Regions from separate parts of the Streptomyces sp. NPDC101194 genome, predicted to be linked through region 1. Evidence: riboswitches for the same ligand, from Rfam matches in the RefSeq annotation. Region 1 holds a riboswitch; each other region holds the start of a gene.
The links. Region 1 has a riboswitch for cobalamin ahead of ACIRP2_RS34890 (ABC transporter substrate-binding protein). Riboswitches for the same ligand answer to the same signal wherever they lie in the genome.
Positions count from the first base shown of each region.

Region 1 (2,255 bases):
GGCGACGGAGATACGGGCGGGGCCGATGGTGACGGCGATCGCGACGGACAGCACGAGCAGCGCGATGCCGCAGCCCCACAGGACTCCGCCGCGCAGCTTCCGCGGACCCGTCGCGCCGCCCACGCCGGTCGCGGAGGTCCGTGACGTGTCCGGGGCCGCGGCGCGTCCGGTGTCCGTCATCCCGCGAGCCCGAAGGCGCGCAGCCCGGCGGCGACGCGTTCCACGCCCTCGACCGTCCGGATGGACGGGTTCATGGCCTGGCCGCTCAGCAGGACGTACCGCCGGTGCCTGACGGCGTCCATGTTCTTGGTGACGGGGTTGGACTCCAGGAATTCGATCTTCTTCGCGGCGCTCTCGGCGGTCTGTGCCTTACGGGTCAGGTCACCGATGACCAGGACGTCGGGGTTGCGGTCGGCGACGGTCTCCCAGCTGATCTGGGGCCATTCGTCCCGGGTGTCGTCGAAGACGTTCTTGGCGCCGAGCTCCCGGGTGATGATGCCGGGTGCTCCGCAGCAGCCGGCCAGGTACGGGGCCTTGGAGTCGGAGAACCAGTAGAGGATGGTGGCGTCGGAGGCGTCGACGCCCTCGGCCGCCTTCTTCACCCGGGCCCGCAGTTGCGCCACGAGCCTGTCGCCGCGCTCGGCCACGCCGAACACCCTGGCCAGTTCGCGCACCTCGTCGTAGACGCTGTCCATGGTCAGCGGCTCGGTACGGGCGCCGTCGCCGCTGCCGCTGTTGTCCTTGCCGGTGCAGTCGGCGGGCGAGACATAGGTGGGGACCCCGAGTTCCTCGAACTGTTCGCGCGGGGCGACGCCGCCCTTGGCGAGCGTCGACTCGAACGACGCGCTGACGAAGTCGGGCTCCTGGTCGAGGACCTTCTCCGACGACGGCCGGTTGTCCGCGATCCTCGGGACCCCGGCATTGGCCTTCTCCAGCCCCTTCATCACCGGGTCGGTCCAGGTCGCGGTGGCGGCCAGCCGGTCGGCGAGGCCGAGGGAGAGCAGGATCTCCGTCGATCCCTGGTCGACCGACACGGCGCGCCGCGGTGCGGATTCGACGGTGACGGTGCGTCCGCAGTTCCTCAACGTCACCGGGTATCCGTCGGTGGAACCGGGCTTCGCGACGGAATCGCTTGTTCCGCCCCCGCAGGCGGTCAGCAGGACGAGTCCCGCCGCGAGCGCGGCCATGGTGCGGACGGGGTCGGATATGGACGGCACAAAGTCCCTCTGCGTCTCTGGGCCCATACGCGGAGCCCGTTGCACGGCGTCCTGCGCCCGGTACCGGGCGCAGGTGCCAGCAGGTCTTCGGACTCGGGTTCCTGCGGACGGGACGCCTTCCCAGGACACCCGAGGGTGTTCCCAGTGGCCGTGGCCCCGCCCGTCCCCCTCACCGCTGCGCGTCAGTTCCGGATTCTCACCGGATTCCCTGACCCCTTCGTGGAGTTCGACTGGCCCCGGCAAGCTATCACGGGCCTCCGCGCAGCTCACGGGCGGTGTGGCCGGTGGTACGCCGGGCCGTTTCCCGTCGCACCACCTGCCTGGTGCTACGGGCGCTGAAGAGCGATCACGGCGTTGTGTCCGCCGAATCCGAAGGAGTGGCTGACGGCACGCCGGACGGGCTGTCGCAGCGGGGACCTGGTGACGCAGTTGATGTCGAACTCGGGTGCCGGTGCGTCCAGGTTGGCGATCGGCGGCACGATTCCGCGTTGCAGCGTCAGGACGGTCAGTGCGGCCTCGATCGCTCCGGCCGCCCCCATGCAGTGCCCCAGGACGCCCTTCGGGGCGGTGACGGGCGGCCGGTGCGGGTAGACCCCGGCGATGAGGGCGGCCTCGGTGGCGTCGTTGGCCGGGGTGGCCGTGCCGTGTGCGTTGACGTGCTCGACGTCTCCCGCCTCCCACCCGGCGTCGCGCAGCGCGATCTCCACCGCCGTCCGGGCCACCACGCCGGACGGATGCGGACTGATGGGATGGTGGGCGTCGGTGGTGGCCCCGGCGCCCGCGACCAGCGCCCGCGGTGCCGTGCCCCGGGCACGGGCGTCGTCCGCCCGTTCCAGCACCATGACGGCGGCACCCTCGCCCATGACCAGCCCGGCCCGGTCGGCGGCGAAGGGCCGGCACAGCCCGGTCGCGTCGCCGTCGCGCCGGGCCCCGGCTCCGGACCGGGCGAACCCGGCCATGGCGGCGGGATAGACGATCGACTCGGTGGCTCCTGCGATCGCGATGTCGCACTGCCCGGTGACCAGCAGATCCCGGGCG
Region 1 covers NZ_JBIWOS010000013.1:130,825-133,079, forward strand. Annotated here, with positions in the region: gene ACIRP2_RS34885 (FecCD family ABC transporter permease) at 1-180, opposite strand, end outside; gene ACIRP2_RS34890 (ABC transporter substrate-binding protein) at 177-1,187, opposite strand; cobalamin riboswitch at 1,278-1,467, opposite strand; gene ACIRP2_RS34895 (beta-ketoacyl-[acyl-carrier-protein] synthase family protein) at 1,544-2,255, opposite strand, start outside.

Region 2 (2,255 bases), on a different contig from region 1:
CCCCTCGGACGGCCCCTGGCCGTCGACGAGAACAGCAGCACCTTTATTCCTTACCCCGTGGCCCCCGACCGCGCGTGAGCATCACGCCCGGCCCAGCCGTCGGGCTTCCGCCTCGGTCACCGGATCCCCTGCCCGTACACCGTGCAGGACGTGGGCGAGCACCTCGGCGCCGCGGACCACGCGCGGGCCCGGCCGGTTGAAGTACGCGGGACCGTCCAGGACCCACACCTCCCCGGCACGCACGGCGGGCAGCTCTTCCCAGCCCGGCAGTCCGGTGAGCAGGCCGATCTCCGCCAGGGTCCGTTCGGGCGGGAAGCCGCAGGGCAGGACGAGGACCACATCCGGGCGTGCGGCGCGTACCAACTCCCACGTCATCGGCTTCGTGTGCTCACCGGGCGCTGCCAGCAGGGCTTCCCCACCCGCAGCGGCGATCTGCTCCGGGACCCAATGGCCCGCCGGCCACAGTGGGTCGAGCCATTCGATGGCGACGACCCGCGGCCGATTCCGGCCCCTGGTGAGCCGGCGGACTTCGTCGAGCCTGTCGTGCAGCTCGGTGCGGCGCCGCTCGGCCCGCTCCCGTACCCCGAGCAGGTCTCCTACGGTGACCAGGCAGTCCAGGACATCGCCGAGGGTCGTCGGTTCCAGGCTCAGCACCCGGGGACCGGTGTCCATCACGCGCACCGCCCGGGAGACGTCCTCGTAGGACACCGCGCAGACATCGCACAGGTCCTGGGTGAGCAGGACGTCCGGTGCGAGCGCGGCAAGCGCCACCGTGTCCAGGGTGTAGAGCGAGGAGCCGGAGTGGGCGGCCCCGCCGACCGCCTCGGAGATCTCCCGGCTGCTGAGGTCGTCCGCGTCGAATTCGGCGCGGGTGACGACGGGCACGGAGGCGACCGCGGCGGGCGGCCAGTCGCATTCGTGGGTGCGTCCGACCAGGTCGGAGACAAGCCCGAGGTCCGCCACGATGTCCGTTGCAGCCGGGAGCAGGGAGACGATGCGCATACCGCGACTCTAGGCCCGCCCGAGTGGTGGGTCTGGACTTACTAGGACGTCCAACTATATGTTCGTGGCACAAGGTCCGCGGTGCAGGGAAGCCGGTGAGAAACCGGCACGGTCCCGCCACTGTGACCGGGGAGTGTGCTGCCATCCACACGCCACTGACGAGGGCTGTCGGGAAGGCGGGCGGCACGCGGGGATCCGGGAGTCAGGATACCGGCCGCGGATGTTCCGTGTTGTCCACGAGGATGGAGCAGACACGCATGGCACCGGTTTGTACCCACGACCCTGGTGATCCGGCGGAGCGCACACACACCACTTCCATGCGCTCGTAGTTCTCACGGCGTACCACAGCGGCGCACTCCCATGCGGGTGCCGTCCGCCGGTTCGCCGTGCCATCCCCGGATCCAACCTGACGAGAGCAGGCACCCATGGTCCGTGAACTCACCCATTTTATCGGCGGAAAGCACACCACCGGTATGTCCGGTCTCTTCGCCGACGTGTACGACCCCAACACCGGCGCCGTCCAGGCGCGCGTACCCCTGGCCGGACGGGCCGACGCCGAGGCCGCCATCGCCAACGCCGAGGAGGCGCAGGCGGAATGGGGCCAGTGGAACCCGCAGCGACGGGCCCGCGTGCTGCTGCGCTTCCTCCAACTCGTCGAGGGCGAGCGGGACAGCCTGGCCCGGCTGCTGTCCGCCGAGCACGGCAAGACTGTCGCCGACGCTCACGGTGATCTCCAACGCGGCCTGGAGGTAGTCGAGTTCGCCGCCGGGATCCCGCACCTGCTCAAGGGCGAGTTCACCGACAATGCTGGCACCGGCATCGACGTGCACTCGCTGCGCTCCCCGCTCGGCGTCGTCGCAGGCATCACCCCCTTCAACTTCCCCGCCATGATCCCGCTCTGGCAGGCAGCCCCCGCGCTTGCCTGCGGCAACGCGTTCATCCTCAAGCCGTCCGAGCGCGACCCGTCCGTACCGCTGCGGCTCGCGGAGCTGTTCCTCGAAGCCGGGCTGCCGCCGGGCGTCCTCAACGTCGTCAACGGCGGCGAAGAGTCCGTCGACACCCTCCTCGAGGACCCGCGTGTGCAGGCCCTCGGGTTCGTCGGCTCCACTCCTGTCGCCGCGCACATCTACGCCACCGCGGCGGCCCACGGCAAGCGCGCCCAGTGCTTCGGCGGAGCCAAGAACCACATGATCGTGATGCCCGACGCGGACATCGACCAGGCCGTCGACGCTCTCATCGGCGCAGGCTACGGC
Region 2 covers NZ_JBIWOS010000008.1:7,148-9,402, forward strand. Annotated here, with positions in the region: gene ACIRP2_RS26740 (short-chain fatty acyl-CoA regulator family protein) at 1-78, shown strand, start outside; gene ACIRP2_RS26745 (ABC transporter substrate-binding protein) at 82-1,002, opposite strand; cobalamin riboswitch at 1,051-1,236, shown strand; gene ACIRP2_RS26750 (CoA-acylating methylmalonate-semialdehyde dehydrogenase) at 1,428-2,255, shown strand, end outside.
Region 2: another riboswitch for cobalamin. It lies ahead of ACIRP2_RS26750 (CoA-acylating methylmalonate-semialdehyde dehydrogenase); the one in region 1 lies ahead of ACIRP2_RS34890 (ABC transporter substrate-binding protein).

Region 3 (2,255 bases), 130 kb from region 1:
ACGCAGAGCGCGGCCATGGCGGCGCCGGTCATGTCGACGTCGCTCGTGGAATTCAGAACGGTGGGGTTGCCCTCGCCCTTCTGGTAGGTCCAGCCTCCGTCGACGTGCTGGTTGGCGCGGATGCGGGTGACCATGGAGTCGGTCAGCGCCTGCGGAACGCGGTTCGTGCCGCCCTGGGTCTTGGCGCCGCCCAGCGCGAGGGCGGCGAAGACGGTGCCGTTGAAGTTTCCGGACGGGCCGAAGTAGCCCGCCTCGGCCGTCTGCCAGTAGGAGTAGACGTGCGCGATGAGGTTGCGCGAGGCGGAGACGCGGGCCGGGTCGATACCGGCGGCGTAGGCGTTGAGGGTGCCGCGCTCGTAGTCGGTGGCCACCGGGGAGGCCTGCGGCCAGCCCGCCGTCGAGAGCAGGTTGCGGTAGACGGCGCGCGCGTTCTTCGTGGTGTCGCCGCCGGGGTAGACGTCCACCACGGCGGTTCCGGCGGCCGCGAAGGTGGTGAACGCCCACTCGTTGGACAGTCCGCTGCCCGCGTACGAACCGTCCGCGGCCTGAAGGGACTTGAGATAGGTCACACCATTGGTCTTGGACGTGGCGATCTGCGCGGGCGACGAGGTCGCGAAGGCCGGCAGCGCGGTGAGGGCGAGGGCTCCGAGCGCGGCGGGCACCGCGAGCGTGAGGCGGCGGGAGGTGCGGGGACGGGACATGGCCTGCTCCTGGAATGAGGGACGCCGACCTGACCGAGGCTCGTGCGGGCGGGCGGCCCGGAGCACAGTGGCGGCCGTCCGAACGCGTGGTACGGCTTGGGATTTGCATCACCAGATGGGCATTCGGGCTCGGTGACGGCCCCCTGCCGTCCCACACCGCTGCGCGTCAGCCCCGGATTCGCACCAGGTTCCCCCATGTGGCAGCCCAGGACGCTACCCGAGTGTTCAAGGGTCCGCCAGCTGTCGAGAGCGGTCTCGATCGAGCGGGACCTGAGCCTGTCATCTGAGACACAGACCACCTTGACGGTGTCTTTCTCCGCGTGGTCCACTCCGACTGATAAGCACTCAGCTCCAGGGGAAGCCGGTCGGAATCCGGCGCTGACCCGCAACCGTAGGCCCGGCACCGTCCCGGGCGAGTCGGAATGCCTGGGGCCAGGTTTTTGCAGCGAGAAACGCCGTCGCGGACTACGGCGTGGTTCGAAACGGCTTCCCCGCGGCCCTTCCCGCTGCGGGAGCTCTTTTGCCACGCGCTGGTCCGCCCGGCCGACACGAGGGGCCGTGGTGGGGACCGCACAGCAATCAAAGCAACGCATGGGGCACAAGGGACTGTTGTCGCTCACATCTGCGGCGCTGCTGACCTTCGCCGCGGGCGTGACCTTCGCGGGCGGGACGGCGCCCGCATCGGCCGATCCGATCGAGCAGTGCACAGCCACCAGCGGCGCCCTCGTCGCCGTGGACTTCGGCCCCTTCGGCGGCAAGGTGGAGAAGGGCTGCGACACCACCCCCACCACTGGCTACGAACTGCTGCAGACAGCCGGGTTCACCATGGAGGGCACCGTCCACGACGGCCCCGCCTTCATCTGCCGCATCGGCAAGGGCACCGGTACGCAGTACCCCACGCCCGACAAGGAGAGCTGCGTCCTCACGCCGCAGGCGACGGCCTACTGGTCGTACTGGACCGCCTCGCCCGGGCAGCGGAAGTGGTCCTACAGCCAGCAGGGGGCCATGGCCCGGCACCCGAAGCCCGGCGACGTGGAGGCCTGGGTCTACGGCGGCACCGACATCGCCGGCACGAAGGGCAAGCCGTCCTTCACTCCGGACGACGTTCGCGGTTTCACCACCCCCGACCCCACCGTTCCGACGTCTCCGCCCAAGGTTCCGGCCGGTCGGGTCGACGTGCCCGCGACCACCCGCTGGGTCACCGGCACGCTGACGGACGGCGAGCGCGTCGTCGACGAGGGCTCCACCACCCCGAACCACTTCCTCACCACAGAAGCGGTGTTCGCCCTCGCGGCGGCCGACCGCAAGAGCCCGGTGGCGAAGAAGATCGCCGACTTCCTCGCCACGCCCGTGCAGACCGACGCGTACGCCTACCCGGCCGGCAAGGACGGGATCCCCGACGCCACCGCCGCGGCCCGCCTCGCCCTCGTCGCCGAGGCCACCGGCAAGGATCCCCGCGCGTTCGGCGGGCACGACCTGCTCGGCGACCTCGTGAAGTATGCCTGCCCCCGCGACATCGGCGACGGCGAGACGATCAAGGGCTGCTTCACCAAG
Region 3 covers NZ_JBIWOS010000013.1:872-3,126, forward strand. Annotated here, with positions in the region: gene ACIRP2_RS34290 (hypothetical protein) at 1-701, opposite strand, end outside; cobalamin riboswitch at 798-937, opposite strand; cobalamin riboswitch at 1,010-1,150, shown strand; gene ACIRP2_RS34295 (prenyltransferase/squalene oxidase repeat-containing protein) at 1,293-2,255, shown strand, end outside.
Region 3: another riboswitch for cobalamin. It lies ahead of ACIRP2_RS34295 (prenyltransferase/squalene oxidase repeat-containing protein); the one in region 1 lies ahead of ACIRP2_RS34890 (ABC transporter substrate-binding protein).